DNA from 2 places in the Streptomyces sp. NBC_01320 genome. Region 1 is predicted to be linked to the other one. Evidence: riboswitches for the same ligand, from Rfam matches in the RefSeq annotation. Region 1 holds a riboswitch; the other holds the start of a gene.
What was found. A riboswitch is a leader RNA that binds a small molecule or an ion and turns the genes downstream of it on or off. The one in region 1 is predicted to bind cyclic di-AMP.

Region 1 (9,117 bases):
GTCCACACCCTGTTGCAGAGCCCCGCCGCCGAGCTGTGCCTCGGCAGCGGTATCCACCGTCGCTGAGACCGGCCCGCCCGGTCACCAGAGAGGACTGTCATGTCCGATTCAGAGCACTTCGATCCGCTCACCCCGAGGTCCCGGAAGAACTACGAGGCGCAGGAGCGGAAGTTTCCGCGCGGCGTGGTGATCAGGCTGTTCGCCTATCTCATCGCGGGACACATCTTCGCGGCCTTCCTCTACCTGCTCTTCGCGGTCGCCGGAAAGGGCTGACCTACGCGGTCCGGCTACGCCTCGTCGAGGAGTCGTCCGCGCAGCCGCTCCAGGATCTCCGGAGTCAGCTTCAGGCCCTCGGCGAGATAGCGGTCCGTGCTGCCCCAGGTCTCCTCGATGGTGCTGAAGGCCTGGGCGAGGTACTCGGCGCGGGCGTCGAAGAGTGGGCTGAGCAGCTCCATCACCTCGGGCGACATCCCGGTCGCCGAGGTGTCGGTGCGCCGGACCTTGTACCGGCGGTGCGGATCGTTGGACTTCAGGTAGTCGGCCTCGATGGCCTCGCGCTCGACGCCGACCGCCAGCAGCGAAACCGCGATCGAGAGACCGGCACGGTCCTTGCCGGCCGCGCAGTGCATCAGCGCGGGAACGCTGTCCTCGGCCAGGGCGTGCAGCACCCGGCTGTGCTCGGCGGTACGGTCCCTGATGATCGACTTGTACGAGGCAGTCATCCGCGCGGCTCCCTTGCCGTCGGCAAGGATCGAGCGCAGCTGCTCGATGTCGCCGTCGCGGACCATCTGCCAGAATTCGGCGCCGTCGGCCGGGTCGGAGAGCGGAATGTTCACATTGCGTACGCCCGGCAGGTCCACGTCCAGGCCGTCGAGCCTGTGGTCCGCCGCATTGCGGAAGTCGAAGATCGTGTGCAGCCCGAGGCCGCCGAGGAACGCGGCGTCCTCGTCGGTCGCGTGCGCGAGGTGACCGCTGCGGAAGAGCCGTCCGTACCGCACCCGGCGGCCGTCGGTGGTGGGCAGGCCACCCACATCGCGGAAGTTGCGCACACCTGCCAGCTCGGGTTCCGTCGACGGGACCTGCGGCACCTGCTGCGTCACGGTGTCTCCTGGAGTGTCTGGCGTCGGCGCGGCTCGCCGGCGAGGTCAGTTCCTGCGACGATACGACATTGATTCCTCGGGCAATCATCTCGGCCGTTTCCTGCTGAACTCCCCACGGAATTCCCCTCGCACGGGCGTTGCCCGGCCGTCGGTCGGCGGTCGATGATGTGCGGAACTGTGGGAATGTGGGGATGACATGATCGAGACGGGCGACCGCGGTCGGACCTGGCTGCTGACCGGGGCGAGCGGCAGCTACGCGCTGCACCTCACGGACCGGGACCGACTGCTGCATCTGCACTGGGGGCCACGGATCTCCCTCGCGGCCGCCGAGGCACTCGCCGCCGCGCCCGAGCCGCCCTTCCGGGGTTTCGAGTCGCAGCTGGACGGCCGCGAGGAGTACCCGGTCGAGGGCGGCCCCCGCTTCGTCCGGCCCGCTCTCTCCGTACGCACCCCCGAAGTCCGTGGCACCGAATGGGTGTTCGCCGGGGCCGCCGTGGACGGCGACGAACTCCGTATCGCGTTCGCCGACTCCGTGCAGTGGCTCGCGCTCACCCTGCACTACCGCATGCGGGAGGACTCCGACGTCATCGAGCGCTGGGCCACCGTCACCCACACCGGTCCCGACGGTCCGCCGCTGGAGCTGCTGCGCGCCGACGCGGCGGCCTGGGCGCTGCCCGCCCGCGACAGCTGGCGGCTGAGCCAGCTCCACGGCCGCTGGGCGGCTGAGACACAGCTCGTACGGTCGGAGCTGACGTACGGCGAGAAGGTCCTCTCCAGCAGGCGCGGCCACACCGGACACCAGTTCCTGCCATGGGTCGCGCTCGACGCGGACGGCGCCGCCAACGAAGAGGACGGCGAGGTGTACGGCTGCGCGCTCGGCTGGTCCGGCTCGTGGCGGATCGCGGTGCAGCAGCTCCCCGACGGGCTCGTGCAGATCACCGGAGGCGCCGGATACGACGACTCCGGGCTCCTGCGATTCGCACCGGGGGAGACGTACACCACACCGGTGTTCGCCGGTCTGTGGAGCGCCGAAGGGTTCGGCGGGGCGAGCCGGGCCTGGCACGCCTGGCAACTGGCCCATGTCGTCCCGGACGCCGGGAGCCTGCGGCCGGTGCTCTACAACTCCTGGGAGGCGACCGGCTTCGACATCGCGGAGGACCAGCAGCGCGCCCTCGCCGAGCGCGCCGCCGCGATGGGCGTCGAGCTGTTCGTCGTGGACGACGCGTGGTTCGGGCAGCGCACCAGCGACCGGGCCGGACTCGGCGACTGGACCCCCAACCCCGAGCGATTCCCCGGCGGGCTGAAGCCGCTCGCCGACGAAGTGCACGGACTCGGCATGCAGTTCGGCATTTGGGTCGAGCCGGAGATGGTGAACGCCGACAGTGATCTGTATCGCGCGCACCCCGACTGGGTGCAGCACTTCCCCGGGCGGACCCGGACCGAATTCCGTCATCAGCTGGTGCTCAATCTGGCCCGGACCGATGTGCAGAACCATCTGTGGGAGCAGCTCGACACGCTGCTCTCCAGCGCCCCGATCGACTATGTGAAATGGGACTTCAACCGCTGTTTCACCGATGCGGGCTGGCCGGGCGAGGACTATCCGCAGAAGCTCTGGATCGCGCATGTGCACGCGCTCTACGCGCTGATCGACCGGCTGCGGGCCGCCCATCCCGGTGTCGCCTTCGAGTCCTGCTCGGGCGGCGGCGGCCGGATCGACCTGGGGATCCTCGCCCGTACCGACCAGGTGTGGACCTCCGACAACACCGACCCGCTCGACCGGCTCGCCATCCAGGAGGGCTTCGGGCAGATCCATCCGGCGCGGGTGATGGCCGCCTGGGTCACCGACAGTCCGAATGTCCAGCTCAACAGCAGGACCAGTTCGCTGCGCTTCCGCTTCGTCAGCGCGATGGCCGGGGTGCTCGGGGTCGGCGGGGATCTCACCGAGTGGAGTGACGAGGAGCTGGCCGAGGCGCGGAGCTGGGTGGATCTCTACAAGGAGATCCGTCCCGCGGTGCAGCACGGCGCGCTGTACCGGCTGCGTGCCCCGCGCGGTGGGCTCAGCGCCGTGCAGTACGTGCACGGCGACGAGGCCGTGGTGCTGATGTGGCTGGAGGCGCAGCGGTACGGGGAGCGGCCGCCGGCCCTGCGGCTGCGCGGGCTCGACCCTGCGGCGACCTACACCGACCTGGACACCGGGGCGGTCCACCACGGTGCCGTGCTGCTGCATCAGGGTCTGCACACCGGGCTGCGGGGCGATCTGGACGCGAAGGTGCTGAGGCTCCGACGTGGCGGACGCCCATGACATGTCCGTATCGCGGCATTTAGTGGAACATGGCCTACTTCTGCGGGAGATGATGCCCTACTCGTGAGCGGGATCATATCCGTGACGGTGTGTGGTGGCGCCACGGACGGGTATTCCGGACGTCGCGCGGAAAGCCAAGATCCATAATCCACGGAGGGTGACCGGAATTCCGCGCCGATTTCCCTTCGCGGATTCCATTGAGTAATCGATGGCTTGTTTCCGCCGTCCTCGCTCGCCTACGGTCACCCTCAATCCGGACGGACCGCCTAATCCTGCCGCCGCCCGGAATTCGCACCCACTCACGTGTGGCAGGAGCGGGGGAACCAGGTAAGCCGCCGGCCGGAGAGATCCGGCCGGCTCGGGGTGAAGTCGCGAACTGCGACCGGGCATCTCCAGCCCGAACCCGACAGCTCACCTCGTAGGCGCCGGAGAGGAAATTCTTCATGCCCACATCGGGTAAGCATCGCCGTACCAAGTCCAGCACGATCGCCCGTGGCGTCGCCGCCGTCGGCGCCGGTGGGGCCGTCATCGCCCTTCCGCTGCTCGGCGCCACCGGTGCCCACGCCGCGGAGCAGGCCGCGCCCACCGCGCAGTCGGCAGCCACGCACGTCGCCGTCGAGGCCGCGCCGGTCGTGAAGAAGCAGGTCGAGACCCGGACGTACTCCGTCGTCGCCGGTGACTACCTGTCGAAGATCGCCGCCGAGCAGCAGGTCAAGGGCGGCTGGCAGAAGCTGTACCAGGACAACCGCGAGGTCGTCGGCGAGAACCCGAGCCTGATCTTCCCGGGCATGAAGCTGACGCTCGGCGGCAAGCCGGCCGGCTCCGCCGCGACCGCGGACACGCAGTCCGCCCCCGCTCCGTCGAAGGCTCCGTCGACCTCCTCGGCCGACAAGTCCGCGTCCCAGCCCAAGGCTTCGGAGTCCGCCAAGACGTCCGCCGCGGCCGACCAGGGCACCAACTCCGGCTACGTGCACCCGGTCCCGGGCAACCACACCACCGCCTACCGTGCCTCGGGCGCCAACTGGTCCAGCGGCAGCCACACGGGTATCGACTTCCCGGTCGCCACCGGCACCAGTGTGAAGGCGATCACCTCCGGCACCGTCGTCACCGCCGGCTGGGGTGGCGCGTACGGCAACCAGGTCGTCATCAAGCACGCCGACGGCCACTACTCGCAGTACGGCCACATGTCCTCGCTCTCCGTCTCGGCGGGCCAGACCGTGACCGCGGGTCAGCAGGTCGGTCTCTCCGGCGCGACCGGCAACGCCACCGGCCCGCACCTCCACTTCGAGATCCGCACCGGCCCGGCGTACGGGTCGGACATCGACCCGATCGCCTACCTGGCCTCGCACGGGATCTACGTCTGATCTACGTCTGATCCACGGCTGATCCGGTCGGTTCGGTGAAGGGGCGGTGCGCGGCGGCGCACCGCCCCTTCACTTATTCCCCCTTTACCAAAACCTGACCAGGTGGTCTATCTCACCACCCGTCAACCCCTTATTACGGTCGCGTAAGTCACATTCGGCGGTGCAGGATATGCGCTTGTGGCAGACGATTCGAGAAACATTCAACGTGGCGTCATCAATCGGCATGGCGCCATCGGGTCGTACGCAGCGATTGGCGACAGCTTCACCGAGGGAGTCGGAGACCCCGGCCCGGACGGAACCTTCGTCGGCTGGGCGGACCGTTTCGCGGTATTTCTCGCGGACCAGCTCCCGGACACCGATGCGGCGACGAGCTCCGAGGGCTCCGCGCACGGAAACTTCCGGTACGCCAATCTCGCCGTACGCGGACGCCTCCTCGACCAGATCGTCGAGGAGCAGGTGCCGCGCGCCAAGGAGCTCGCACCCGATCTGGTGAGCTTCTGCGCGGGCGGCAATGACATCATCCGGCCCGGCACCGACCCGGACGACGTGGCCGAGCGCTTCGAGCGCGCGGTCGCCGAGCTGACCGACTCGGTCGGCACCGTCCTGGTGACCACCGGCTTCGACACCCGCGGCGTTCCCGTACTGCGCCGTCTGCGCGGCAAGATCGCCACGTACACCGCCCATGTGCGCTCCATCGCCGACCGCTACGACTGCCCCGTTCTCGACCTGTGGTCGCTGAAGTCCGTGCAGGACCGGCGAGCCTGGGACGACGACCGGCTCCACCTGTCGCCCGAGGGGCACACCCGGGTCGCGCTGCGCGCCGCCCAGGTCCTCGGCCTCGAAGTCCCGGCCGACCCCGACCAGGAGTGGCCCCCGCAGGCACAGCGCGGCACGCTGGAGGTCCGGCGCGACGACATCCACTGGGCGCGCGAGTACCTGGTGCCGTGGATAGGACGGCGGCTGCGTGGCGAGTCCTCCGGCGACCACGTCGAGGCGAAGCGGCCGGACCTCCTGCCGCTTTAGGACCCGTCTTCGGCCTCGTCTGCCGGACGGGCCCGCTCCCTTTCTGATTCCCGGGGGCTTCAGGCCTGTCCGGCGACGGGGGACAGGGGCAGGAACCGGCGTCCCGAGGGCGTCGGTATGCCGGGGCGTCGGGCTGGTACGCGCTCCAGGACGCCGCCCGCGAAGACGTCGTACAGCGGCAGCGTCTCCAGATGCACATAGCCGATGTGGCAGTCGCAGACGGCGAGCGGACAGACCCGCGGACCGAGCGCACTCCGGTAGCTGCCGTCGTACAGGTTGCCCAGCTCGGCCGGGACGAAGTGGCAGCGGCGCACCGTGCCGTCACCGTCCACCGAGATGACGGACTCGCCGGTCCGGCACGGCAGGCCGGCCGAGCGGTGCGGGTGTCGGCTGTACGGGAAGAGGGGGTCGAGGACCGTCCAGCGGTCCGCCTCCTCGTCCGTGTAGCTCTGCCCCTCAGCGGCATTGACCCAGAGATAGACCTCGTCGGGCAGGTCGGTACGGAGCCGTCGCGCCTCGTCGAAATGGTCCTCGAGACCGACGACACCGACGCTGTACCGGACATCCAGAGCGGACAGCTCCCGGCACCTGGCCAGGAAACGGTCGTACGGTGTCTGCCCGGGGTGATACGTGCACCACAGTGCGATCTTGTCGCGGCCGGCTCCACCGGCCTCGGCCAGCCACCGTGTACGACCGCTGAGATTGGTCTGGATCGCGACCCGGCCGATGTGCGGCAGCTGCGCCAGTTCCACCAAGGCGCGGCGGTACCAGGAACGGACCAGCCCCTCGCCCCACGGCGTGAACAGCACCGAGATCCTGTCCCTGGTCTGCGCCGCGGCCCACGCGGTGAACCGCTCCAGCGCGGCGCGGTCGGCACGGAGCTGCTCCGGGCTGTCGCGCCGCTTGGCGAACGGGCAGTACGGGCAGTCGTAGTCGCACGACGCCAGGGGGCCCCGATAGAGGATCGTCAGATCCATGGGAGTACTCACTTCAGTTCGTACGCGGCCATCGCGGCCCGTACAGCGGGGGAGAACAGTTCGGGACCCAGCGCGTCGGAGTGGGCGAGCCCCTCGGGCGAGAGCCGCAGCAGCCCGGACGCCACGGCGGACCCGTCCAGCCAGCCGCGTGCCTCGAACCGGTCCAGCTCACCTGGGAAGTCGTCACCGGGAGCGGCGCCGAACCGCTCGCGGTATTCCGCCAGCTGCAGCCCCTCGGCCTGGAGGACCGACTGCAGAAGGTGGCGCCTGCGCGCCTCGTCGCCGTCTACATACCGCCCCACCTCCGCACGGGAGAAGTCCTCGGTGGCGGTGTAGCCGTCGATGATCGCCCGCACTTCCCGCATCTCCACCGCGTAGTCGAAGGAGTAGTGCAGCCGACTGGTGTACGAGCGTGCGCCGCAACCCAGCCCGATCATGCCGTCCGTCTGGCACGCGTAGTCGTCGGGACCCTGCCGCGGGGCGTCGCCGCGACGGAACATCCGCATCGACACCTGCTCGTAGCCGTGGGCGAGGAGATGGTCCCGGCCCCCCCGGTACAGCCGCAGCCGCTCCTCGTCCCAGGCTGCGTCCGCCGCTGCTTCGGCTTCGGCGCCGACCCGGCCCAGGCCTGTCAGCGGGCGCACGTACAGCGGATAGAGGTACAGCTCCTCCGGCTGCCAGGCGAGGGCCGCGTCCAGGGAGGAACGCCAGCTGTCCTCGGTCTGTCCGTCGATGCCGTAGATCAGGTCGATGTTGAGGACCGGGATGCGTGCGTCGCGGATCCGGCCGAGCGCCGCCTCCACATCGGCGCGGCGCTGGGGGCGGACCGCCGCGCGTGCCTCGGCGTCGACGAAGCTCTGTACGCCGATGCTGATCCGGGTCGTCCCGCGGTCGGCGAGGACGGCCAGCCGGTCGGCTGTTGCGGTCGTTGGCGAGGTCTCGACCGACAGCGGCACGGATTGCAGGTCGGCGCCCACCCGCTTCTCCGCGATGTCGCAGAGCCGCTCCAGCTCGGCTGCCGTCAGGAAGGTGGGGGTGCCGCCGCCGAACGCCGCCGCGGCGAACCGCACCGGCTCGTCGTCACCCAGTGCGTCGCGGACGGCGGTGGCCTGCCGGTCCAGTGCGTCGAGATAGCGGGTCGTCAGCTCGTCGGGGGCGCCGATCCGGGTGAAGAGGTTGCAGAAACCGCAGCGGACCTCGCAGAACGGTATGTGGAGATAGAGCGAGAGCGCGTCCTTGCGCTCTCCGGCCCACAGCTCGCGCAGCGCGGGCCGGCCGGTGAGCGGGCGGTACGCCGTCTTGTGCGGATAGGCGTAGACGTAGCTCTGGTACGGGCGGACGGTGTGCGAACTGGTCATCGTGCGGTGGCTCCCGGTTCCAGGAAGAAGTGTGCGTACGGAACGGTCCAGACGGAATCGTGGCCGAGCCGGTGACCGGTGTAGCCGTCGTCCCCGTACGCCGTGCCGTGGTCGGAGCAGACGATGGCGAAGCAGCGTCGCCGGCTGCTCGCGGCGGCAAGGAGTCGGCCGATGTGTGCGTCGACGTACTCCAGGGCTGCGGCGTGCGTGGCGCGGGAGTCACCCGACTCGCGGGTGGCGCCCGGTTGGTGGAACCAGTTGGGCTGGTGCAGCGCCGACACGTTGACGAAGAGGAACAGCCGTTGTTCGGCGGGGACCCCCGCGACGACCTGCTCGGCCCGTGCCACCTGGGCCTCGAAGGAGGTGGGTGACGCGACGCCGAACTCTGGTTCCCAGTGGCTCTCCTGGAACATGCCCGGCAGCACGGAACCGAGCGGGCCCTGCCGGTTGAAGAAGCCGACGCCTCCGATGCACACCGTGCGGTAGCCGGCCCCGGCGAGAGCGGACACCAGGTCCGGGGTGTCGAAGACGAAGGTCCGGGAAGCGGTGGTCTCACTGCCGGCGAAGCGTGCCGCGAACAGCCGGGGGTGCGGGCCGGGGGCGGCGGGTGTCGGCAGGAATCCCGCGAAGATCGCCTGGTGCGAGGCATAGGTGAAGCTGCCCGGGGCATGCCGCTTCTCCCAGATGCCGCCCGGGAGATGGCGGGACAGATGCGGGATGCGTCCGGCGGCGGCCAGCTCCGCCGCCACGTCGTAGCGCAGGGTGTCGAGGGTGATGAGCAGCAGATCGTGACTGCCCACGATCTTGCTCATGTCCGGATTCCCGGCGTGTTCCGAGGGAGCGGCGTCCGCGTCGCGGATGTCGGCGACGGCCTGTCCGGCGTCAGGGGGTGGCGCTTGCACGGTGGTTCCTTGCTTTGTTCAGTACGGCGACGACCTGCGTCGCGTAGGTGTCCAGGCCCTCGAAGCCGCTGCCGGGCAGCCCGGTCAGGCG
Region 2 (9,117 bases), 620 kb from region 1:
TGCCCCGCACGATCACTCCGGTCGTGTGGGGGCGGTGCCGTCCTTCCCCAAGCTCTCAACTACGTTCGAGCAGGGGATACCCCATCCCGGACCGGGTGTCCAAGGGCGCGTCGACCGATCGCGATGCCGGCGGCATCGTGACGGGACATCTTTCGATGGGGGGTGGCCAGCGGTTTCTGCCAGTGCTGGGCACCCCACAGGGAGGTGTAGGCCGGGTCGACCGCGACGACCGCGAGCCCCTGTTCGGCGGCCACCGACACCAGCCGGGCCTTGAGTTTCCCGGTCGGGATGCCGGAGATGAGCTGCCGGAACCGCTTCTGGCGGCCGTGTTTCTCGCGGGTCTTCTCGGTGGTGAAGTCGAGGTCTTCGATGCCGATCGCGGCGACCCCGGCCCGCACCGCCCAGTTGATCAGACGGGTCAGGGCGTGGCGGATCTGTGCGTCGCGGTGGCCGGTGGTGCCGGACAGGTCGTAGGGGAAACGGTGCGGGTCGCCGATCGGGTTGCCGTGCCGGTCGAGCCGGTAGGCGGCGAAGTGGTCGGCGTTGGTGTCGACGCCGACCATGCCCTGGGCGCATGCGGCGGCGAGTGGAATCGTCTTCACTCACTACGGCTCAGCAAACCGACAGCAGCTCGCAACCCCCGACGTAGGGACCGTCCGCGAGACCAACGGCCCCCGACCGCAAGGCGTCCCCGTCAGCCTTGGCGGACGCGGGCGGCCGCGGCCCGAGGGGCGTCGCGGGGGCGGCCGACTCCCCTGCCCCGCCCGGCAAACTCGTCTGCTCCGCCCGGCAAACTCGTCGCGTCGCGGCACTAGGAAGTGACAGGTCCTCTCGCTACCCTCCGCGCATGATTTCCACGGTTGTCTGGGGCACGGGCAACGTCGGCCGCGCCGCGATCCGCTCTGTCGAGGCCCATCCGGCGCTCCAACTCACCGCCGTACTCGTCCACAATCCCGACAAGGTGGGACGCGACGCGGGCGAACTCGGTGGGCTCGATCGTCCGCTGGGGGTCGTGGCGGGCGACGACGTCGATGCCGTGTTGGCCACCGGTCCGCGGGCCGTCGTGTACGCCGCGTCCGGCGACATCCGCCCCGACGAGGCTCTCTCCGACATCACCAGGGCGATCCGGGCCGGGGCCGTGGTCGTCACCCCCGCCCTGTACGCCCTGTACGACCCGTTGGGCGCCCCGTCGGAGCTGCGGGATCCGGTGCTGGCCGCCATCGCGGCCGGTGGCGGCTCGCTGTTCGTCTCAGGTGTCGACCCCGGTTGGGGCAATGACGTACTCCCGCTGCTGATCAGCGGACTCGGCACCTGCGTGGACGTGATCCGCTGTCAGGAGATCTTCGACTACTCCACCTACGACCAGGCGGAATCGGTCCGGTACCTGGTCGGCATGGGCCAGCCGATGGAATACGAGCCTCTGATGCTCGCACCGACCGTCCCGACCATGGTGTGGGGTGGGCAGATACGGCTGATGGCCAGGGCTCTGGGGGCCGAACTCGACGACATCCGTGAGACGTTGGACCGGCGCTCGCTCGACGCCACGGTGAGCACCAGAACGATGGGCACGTTCGAGGCCGGCACTCAGGGCGCCGTGCGGTTCGAAGTGCAGGGCATCGTCGCGGGCGAACCACGCATCGTCATCGAGCACATCACCCGCATTCACCCCTCCTGCGCACCGGACTGGCCGACGCCGCCGGGCGGAGACGGCGCCCATCGAGTGATCATCGAGGGCCGCCCGCGCATCGAGGTCACGGTCGAGGCCACCGACGAGGGCGAGAACAGATCCGCCGGCGGGAACGCCACCGCGGTCGGCCGGCTCGTGAACGCCATCGACTGGCTCGTGGACGCGGAACCAGGACTCTATGACGCGCTCGACGTCCCGCTGCGCCCCGCAGTCGGCAGGCTCGGAAGGAGACAACCATGAACATCGACATCCCCGAGGGCAAGGACGCGATCGAGTACGTGTGGGGCGAGATGGTGCCCGGGATCGGGATCGCCGCATCGAACTTCTCGCTGGCGGTGTACGCCCACACGACCCTGGGACTGCGCGAGTTCGAAGCCGCGCGGTTACGGATCGCCCAGATCAACGGCTGCCTCTTCTGCCTCGACTGGCGGACCGAACGGGACGGTGTGAAGATCGAGGGGGAATTCGCCGACGCGGTGACCCAGTGGCGTACCACCGACGTTTTCGACGACCGGACCCGGTTGGCCGCCGAATACGCCGAGCGGTACGCCCTGGATCACCACAACCTCGACGACGCGTTCTGGTCCCGGATGAGCGCGCACTACAGCCAGCTCGAGATCGTGGAGCTGAGCATGAGCATCGGATCATGGCTGGCCTTCGGCCGGCTCAACCATGTGCTGGGTCTCGACACCGTGTGCGCGCTGCCCGGCCGTTGATCGTCACAGGTCGGTGGCGATGATCTTCTCGATGTTCCGTTCGGCGAGCGCGGTGATGGTGACGAACGGGTTGACGCTGGTGTTGCCGGGGATCAGCGAGCCGTCGATGACGTACAGGCCCACGTAGCCGTGCAGGCGGCCGTAGTTGTCGGTGGCCCGGTTCAGCACCGCGCCGCCGAGCGGGTGGTACGTGAGGTGGTCGCCCCAGATCTTGTAGGTGCCGAAGAGATCGGTCCGGTAGATCGTCCCCTCCTTCTGGTTGATCCTGTCGAAGATCGTCTTGGCGGCGTCGATGGACGGCTGCTTCCAAGCTGTCTGCCAGTTCAGGTCGACCGTGCCCGTCGCGGCGTTCCAGGAGAACTCGGCCCGGTTCGGGTTCTTGGTGATGGACAGGTAGAACGAGGCGTATGTCTCGATCCCGGTGGGCAGCGGCGCAACCTCGGCGAACGCGCCACCGGCGGCCCAGTTGTCGATGCCGCCCGTGGGAATGGACGCCTGAAGGCTGCCGGTCGGGTCCCACAGATGATTGGCCCGGCCGCACATGACGTTGCCGTTGTCGCCCCACCCTTTGCCGATCTCGTTGTTCAGGCCGGGGAGCGCGCCGGTGGCCTTCAGCTTGACCAGCAGCTTGCTGGTGCCCACGCTGCCGGCCGCGAAGAACACCCGGTCGGCGGTCACCGTCTTGGTGGCCGTGGTGACACCGCCGGTGTCGATCTGGTCGATGACGACCGTGTAGCCGCCACCTGCCGCCGGGGCGACCGAAGTGACCTTGTGCAGCGGCGAGATGGCGACCCTGCCGGTGGCTCTGATCCGGTCGATGTACGTCTTCTGCAGCGATTTCTTGCCGTAGTTGTTGCCGTAGAGGATCTCGCCGGCCAGCGCCGACCTGGAGACGGTTCCGGCCTCTTCCTGCCTCATGTAGTCCCAGTCGTACACGGTGGGCACGAAGACGAACGGGAAGCCGGCACGTTCGGCCTGCTTACGGCCGACCCGGGCGTACTGGTAGCACGCGGCGGTGTCGAACCAGGCCGGATCGATGGTGCTGGCCCCGAGCGCCGCATTGGCGCGCGGGTAGTAGATGCCGTACATCTCGTCGGCGTCCACCGACGGGAGGACGGCTCCGAAGTTCTCGCGCTTGGGGGTGACCGCCATCCCGCCGTTGACCAGCGAGCCGCCACCGACACCGCGGCCCTGGTAGACGGTGATCCCGCTGAACTCCTCGGCGTCGAGGATCCCTGTGCTGCGGGTGACGTTCTTGTCGATGGGGAAGCCGAGGAAGTTGCTGAGGGGTTGCTTCGTCCTGGTGCGGAGCCAGTACGACCGACTGTCCGGGGATGTCGTGTTGGCGAAGATCTTGCCGTCCGGGCCGGGGGTGTCCCAGGCCATGCCCATTTCGATCATGTGCACGTCGACGCCTGCCTGGGCGAGACGCAGTGCGGCGACGGAGCCGCCGTATCCGGACCCGATCACCAGGGCCGGGACATGGGCCCCGGAGCCGATCGGAGCGGCCGCGGAGCCGACCCCGGCCTGGGCCGGGGTGGTGTGACCCGCGAGGGCCGCGACTCCTAAAATAGAACCAGTTCCCGTGATGAATCTTCGACGTGAAACGCCCTTGGGGCCTGCATCATGCATGGTGGAGTCACTCATGTGACACGCCTCACTCTCTTCAGAGTGAAACTGGTTCTACTGCTGTTTGCGTGTCAAGTCACTACATACCTGCGGGTAATATGCACCCGATCGAGGCGCCCGGACACGCAACGTCACGCATCAGGCGGGCCGGCCCCGGTGGCGCTCGGTCCTCCTCGGCGAACGCGCGCCTGCGCGAGCAGAGCGGTGCGGTAATCCCGGTGCCTCTTCGACAAGCGGTCTCGTCGCCCGTCTGGACGACGAGCCGGCCGGGTGGTGCGCGATCGAGCCCCGCACGCCCTACCCCCGCCTTTTCCCGCCCGCGCCTCCTGGACCGGACGGCAGGAGGACAGGACCGGCGACAGCGCCTGGGCAGTGACCTGCTCCGTCACTCGCAAGGGCTTCCGCCTGATCGGCATCACGTACGCGCCCGCACGCGCCACGGTCGATTTCGCGCGTGATCGCGGAGCTCGCGCGGTCGAGGCCCAACCGATGATCACACGGCCGGCAGTGCGCATCCCCTGGGGGCGAGCTCCATGTCGGCAGCCGTGACGTTTTTCGCCGACGCAGGGTTCGCCGAGGTCAGCAGGCCCACACTCAGGCGGGCCGTCATGCGGATCGACTTCTGAATCGTCTCCCGTGCGCGACACCGACGGGAACGGGTGGCGAAGCCCCATCGGACCTTCGCCACCCGTCATTCCCGAATCAACGCAACCGGGGGTCAGTAGGCCCCGAACACGTTGTCGATCGAGCCGTACTTGGCGGCGGCGTAGTTGCACGCGGCCGTGATGTTGGCGACCGGGTCGTAGGGGTCCATCGACGTACCGGGCACGTGGTAGGCCCGGAAGGTGGGGTCGATGACCTGCAGGAGACCCTTGGACGGCGTGCCCTTGGCTGCGTTCGAGTCCCAGTTGTTGATGGCCCGGGGGTTGCCCGAGGACTCGCGCATGATGTTGCGGTGGATCCCGTCGTAGCTGCCGGGGATACCGTGCTTGGCCATGACGGCCAGCGATTCCTTGATCCAGCCGTCGAGGTCGTTCGTGTACGTCGCGGGCTTGGGGGTGACAGCAGCGGCGGTGCTCGCAGCCGTCGTGGACTCGACAGCCGCGGGCGCGGCCTCGGCGCCGATGGTGAGCTTCTGGCCCGGGTGAATCACGCCGGGGTCGGCTCCGATGACCGCTCGATTGTCCTTGTACAGCTGCTGCCAACCGCCGCTCACGGACTGGCTCAGGGCGATCTTGTAAAGGGTGTCACCGGCTATCACGGAATAGGTGGAGGGCGTAGCCGCCCGCACGGCAGTCGACTTGGCGGGGGCGGCAGCGGGCGCCACCGTCTTGGCGGCGGCGGTGACAGGCTGCGCCGGAGCTGCCGAGGCAACGGTCGCCCCGATCATCGGAAGAGCCAGAGCGGCTCCGCCCGTGCTCACGGCAATGATTCCGCGAGTCAGCGAACCGGACTTACGACGACGGTGGTTACCCATTGCGGGCATGGCGCATTCCTCTCCGTCGCCTACGAGGTGAGCTGTCGGGTTGAGGCTGGAGTTGCCTGGCCGTATGGGAATACGACTTCACCCCTAGCCGTTCCGGATACCGGATCGGCGGCTTGCCTGGGTCCCCCGCTCCTGCCGTACATGAGTGGTCGGGTTCCCGGACGGCGGCAGGATTCGGCGTTCCATCCGGATTGACGGTGACCGTAGGCGAGAAACTCCGACCTGAACAAGCCCCCATTTCTCGATCACAATTCATTTACAAGATCGAGTCATGGAATTTCCCCCAATCCACCCCTGCCCACGAAGCCAATTTTCTTGGCGCAGCAGGGAACCGGGCGGCACGCCGCTGCGTCCGCGCGCCCGAAAGGTGACTCTCACCACTCAGTCCGAAAAGGGCGATTTGCCCGGCGCGTAAAGCCTCGACTCGTGAGGGTTGCGCATGCATCAGACAGTCGAGCAGCTTCCCCTAATCGCCAAAATTGCGACATTAGGCAGATATTGGCGTCGGCGGGCAGGCCCTCCGGCCTCCGGCTCGTCGGGAAGGGCGTCCCCGGGGAGACGGAAGGGAGCAGCCGCGCGTCACGCGTCTGCTCCGACTGCGGCGCACGAGTGGCCGCCCACCCCGGCCAGGTCGCGCAGGTTCACGCGAACGACACCAGGGCGGTCGCACGAGGTGCCGTACGCCTTCGGCATGGCCATGATGGTGCGGAAGAACGCCCTGCCCGCCCACCGGGACCGTCCGGCAGCACGAAAGAAGTGATGGCGATGGAGCTGTTCCCGCCCATGCCGCTCGCCGAGTGGCGTGACACCAAAGAGACGCTCCACCGCTTCGCGCAGGTCGTCGGAAAGATCCGCCTCGCGGCCAGTGTCCGGCGCAATCACTGGTGGAACGTTCCGTTTCACCTCACTGGCCGCGGTATCACCACCCGCCCCATGGGGCAGATCGACGGCAACCCGATTTTCACGGTGGACTTCGACTTCGTCGACCATCGCCTCGTCATCACAAGACTGGACGGCGTGACGGTCTCGTTCCCGCTTTCGGGCCAGTCCGTGGCGTCCTTCCACGAGAAGGTCATGGCCGCCCTGGAAGCGCTGGGTATCGAGGTGGATATCAACGTGCCCAAGCCATTCGATCTGCCTGACGCCGACCGGCCGTTCGCCGAGGACACTCAGCACGCGGCATACGATCCCGAACACGCCAACCGGTATTGGCAGGTTCTCAGTCAAGTGGCGCTGGTACTGGAGGAATTCGCGGCGCGGTTTTCGGGGAAAGTCAGTCCCGTGCACCATTTCTGGCACACCTTCGATATCGCCCACACCCGCTTTTCGGAGCGTCAGATCGACCAGCCCCAGCGGATCGACCCGGTGACGCGGGAGGCCTACTCCCGGGAAGTGATCAGCTTCGGTTTCTGGTTCGGTGACGACAAGTTCGCCGCGCCCGCGTTCTACTCGTACACCGCTCCCGAACCGGCGCGGCTGGCGGAGGAACCGCTCACTCCGGTGTCGGCGCAATGGGTGGATCGTGGCGGCAGCCACCTGGCGGTGCTGCCGTACGACGCGGCCCGCACCGAGAGCGATCCCCGTGCGGCCGTACTCGCCTTCTACGAAAGCGCCTATCAGGCCGGAGCGGGGCGCGCCGGCTGGGACATCGACCGTCTCGCCTGTCCCGGCGGGATGACCGATCCGTGTCTGAGGACCCGTATGTCCGCCGGTGGATGAGGAGCGCGGTTCAGTGCAGCTGCCGCTCCCAGTCCGCGGGGACCTTGCCCTGGGGACCCGGGGTCGGCTGGTCGACCGGGTGCGAGGTGGGCGGCAGCAGCTCCAATCCCTCGTAATATTCCTCGGTCTCGATGTTCCAGAGCCAGTTCTCCCCCGGCTCGAAGCTGGCCAGGAAGGGATGTCCTGCCTCGCGTGCGTGCTTCGTACCGTGCTGCGAGGGGGAGGAATCGCAGCAGCCGATGTGGCCGCACGCGGCGCAGCGGCGCAGGTGCATCCACCATCCCGGTCCGTCGCCCGCCAAGCAGTCCGCACATCCCGCCCCGCTGGGAGCTGCGGCGAGATCGATGCCTGGGATCTGGTCAGGTGCCATGTGACGTGCCTCCGTGGTCAGGCGCGAGACCGCGGACCCTGCGGGTCTCGGCCCCGGCGCTCTGAGGCTTCCGGTTCCCCTCCTGCATCGTAAGGCCGGGCTGCCGGCTCCGCCTGCGTCGAACAGCCGTGCCGGACTCCGGGCGCCGCTCGACGGTGTGAAGTACCCACCCTGTAGGGGGCGTTCGCGTGTGTGGGCGCCGGCAGGACCAGGGCATTCGGGCGTCGCGGGGCGCGTGGTCTCCTGTCGGCTCGCCCTCACGCCCCCGGGACTGTCGGCTGCGCGGCCCGGTGGCTGCCGAGCCGCCGCCGCAGTGCGGCGAGCCGGGGATGGCGTTCGTGCAGTTCATCGGAGTGGCGGTCGAGTTCCTCGCCGAGGCGTTCGGCGCGCTTGTCGATGTCCAGCTCATCCAGAATGCGGTCGACCTCGGCGAGCAGCGCACCGTGCAGTTGCCACTGTCGGGGGTGCTCCTGGACGTCCTCGAGCAGGAGGTCGGCCACCACGTCCCGAGTGGCGCGGCTGGCGGCCAGTGCGGCGGCAAGTCGCGACTCCGCCTCCTCGGCATTGGCGGACACCGGGGTGGTGATCAGCGTGGAGAAGCTCTCGATGGCGTCGGCCATCTGCGCGAAGAGTTCCCGGAGCGAGGCGGCCACGTCCTCCGGGAACATGGTTTCCTCGGTCCGGGCTTTGGCCAGGTCCGTCAGCGTGCGGGCCAGCACGCGGAGCACAACGGCACAGATCTCCAGTGTGTCGAGTCCGGTACGCAGGACGATGCGGTACAGAAGACCCTGCCGGATCCGGGGGTTGAGCAGGAGGCTCTCCTCGGCCTGCCGCAGCGAGGCGTCGACGGCCACGATGTCGTGGTCGAGTCTGCGGGCGTCGTGCAGTCTCGCCGCCGCCTGCGCGACGGAGATGTGGCCACCGACCTCCTCGCCCATGGCCCGGAACGTCCGTCCCATCTCCCGTGCCAGTTCGTCGATGGACACGCCTGCGTTCTGCACCCATACGGGCGGTGCGAGCAGGTTGAACAACAGGCCGACGCCCGCACCGATCAGGGTCTCCAGAACGCGGTCCCACGCGGTGGCGGCGACCTGGGAGACGCCGAGGACGAGCATCGCGCTGATGGCGACTTCCGGCACGAACTCGTCCACCCGCACCATCCGGCCGATGATCAGCGAGCTGAAGATCGTCAGACCCAGGCTCCACCAGCTCAGACCCACCAGGGCGCTGAAGCCGATGGCGATGAGCACCCCGACGACGACGGAGTTGACGCGACGGATGCCCGTGGTGAGTGTCGCGTACAGGGTGACCTGGACGACGAGGAGCGCGGTCAGCGGAGCCGTCAGCGGCGCGGGCTGCGGAAGGGTCCACACCGCGACGACATACGCGATGACCGCGGCCGCCGTCGAGCGCAGGGTCTGCGCCGCGACAGGCTCGGTGGTCTGCCGTACGAGCTTGATCACAGGTGCGGAGATTTCAGGCATTTCACTCTCCTTCCCTCGTACGACTG

Region 2: it holds a riboswitch for cyclic di-AMP, as region 1 does, so the genes downstream of both, OG395_RS10370 (transglycosylase SLT domain-containing protein) here and OG395_RS13070 (M23 family metallopeptidase) in region 1, are expected to answer to the same signal.

What each region holds. Positions count from the first base shown of each region.
Region 1 covers NZ_CP108390.1:2,783,597-2,792,713, reverse strand. Annotated here, with positions in the region: gene OG395_RS13090 (XRE family transcriptional regulator) at 1-66, shown strand, start outside; gene OG395_RS13085 (DUF6126 family protein) at 100-273, shown strand; gene OG395_RS13080 (tyrosine-protein phosphatase) at 288-1,100, opposite strand; gene OG395_RS13075 (alpha-galactosidase) at 1,297-3,402, shown strand; cyclic di-AMP (ydaO/yuaA leader) riboswitch at 3,685-3,842, shown strand; gene OG395_RS13070 (M23 family metallopeptidase) at 3,846-4,766, shown strand; gene OG395_RS13065 (SGNH/GDSL hydrolase family protein) at 4,944-5,789, shown strand; gene OG395_RS13060 (STM4011 family radical SAM protein) at 5,849-6,766, opposite strand; gene OG395_RS13055 (STM4012 family radical SAM protein) at 6,775-8,124, opposite strand; gene OG395_RS13050 (STM4013/SEN3800 family hydrolase) at 8,121-8,936, opposite strand; gene OG395_RS13045 (STM4014 family protein) at 9,007-9,117, opposite strand, start outside.
Region 2 covers NZ_CP108390.1:2,166,923-2,176,039, forward strand. Annotated here, with positions in the region: partial or broken gene OG395_RS10350 (IS200/IS605 family accessory protein TnpB-related protein) at 1-599, opposite strand, end outside; gene OG395_RS10355 (NAD(P)H-dependent amine dehydrogenase family protein) at 848-1,927, shown strand; gene OG395_RS10360 (carboxymuconolactone decarboxylase family protein) at 1,924-2,403, shown strand; gene OG395_RS10365 (GMC oxidoreductase) at 2,407-4,050, opposite strand; gene OG395_RS10370 (transglycosylase SLT domain-containing protein) at 4,751-5,518, opposite strand; cyclic di-AMP (ydaO/yuaA leader) riboswitch at 5,521-5,708, opposite strand; gene OG395_RS10375 (DUF5996 family protein) at 6,284-7,237, shown strand; gene OG395_RS10380 (UBP-type zinc finger domain-containing protein) at 7,248-7,607, opposite strand; gene OG395_RS10385 (FUSC family protein) at 7,865-9,091, opposite strand.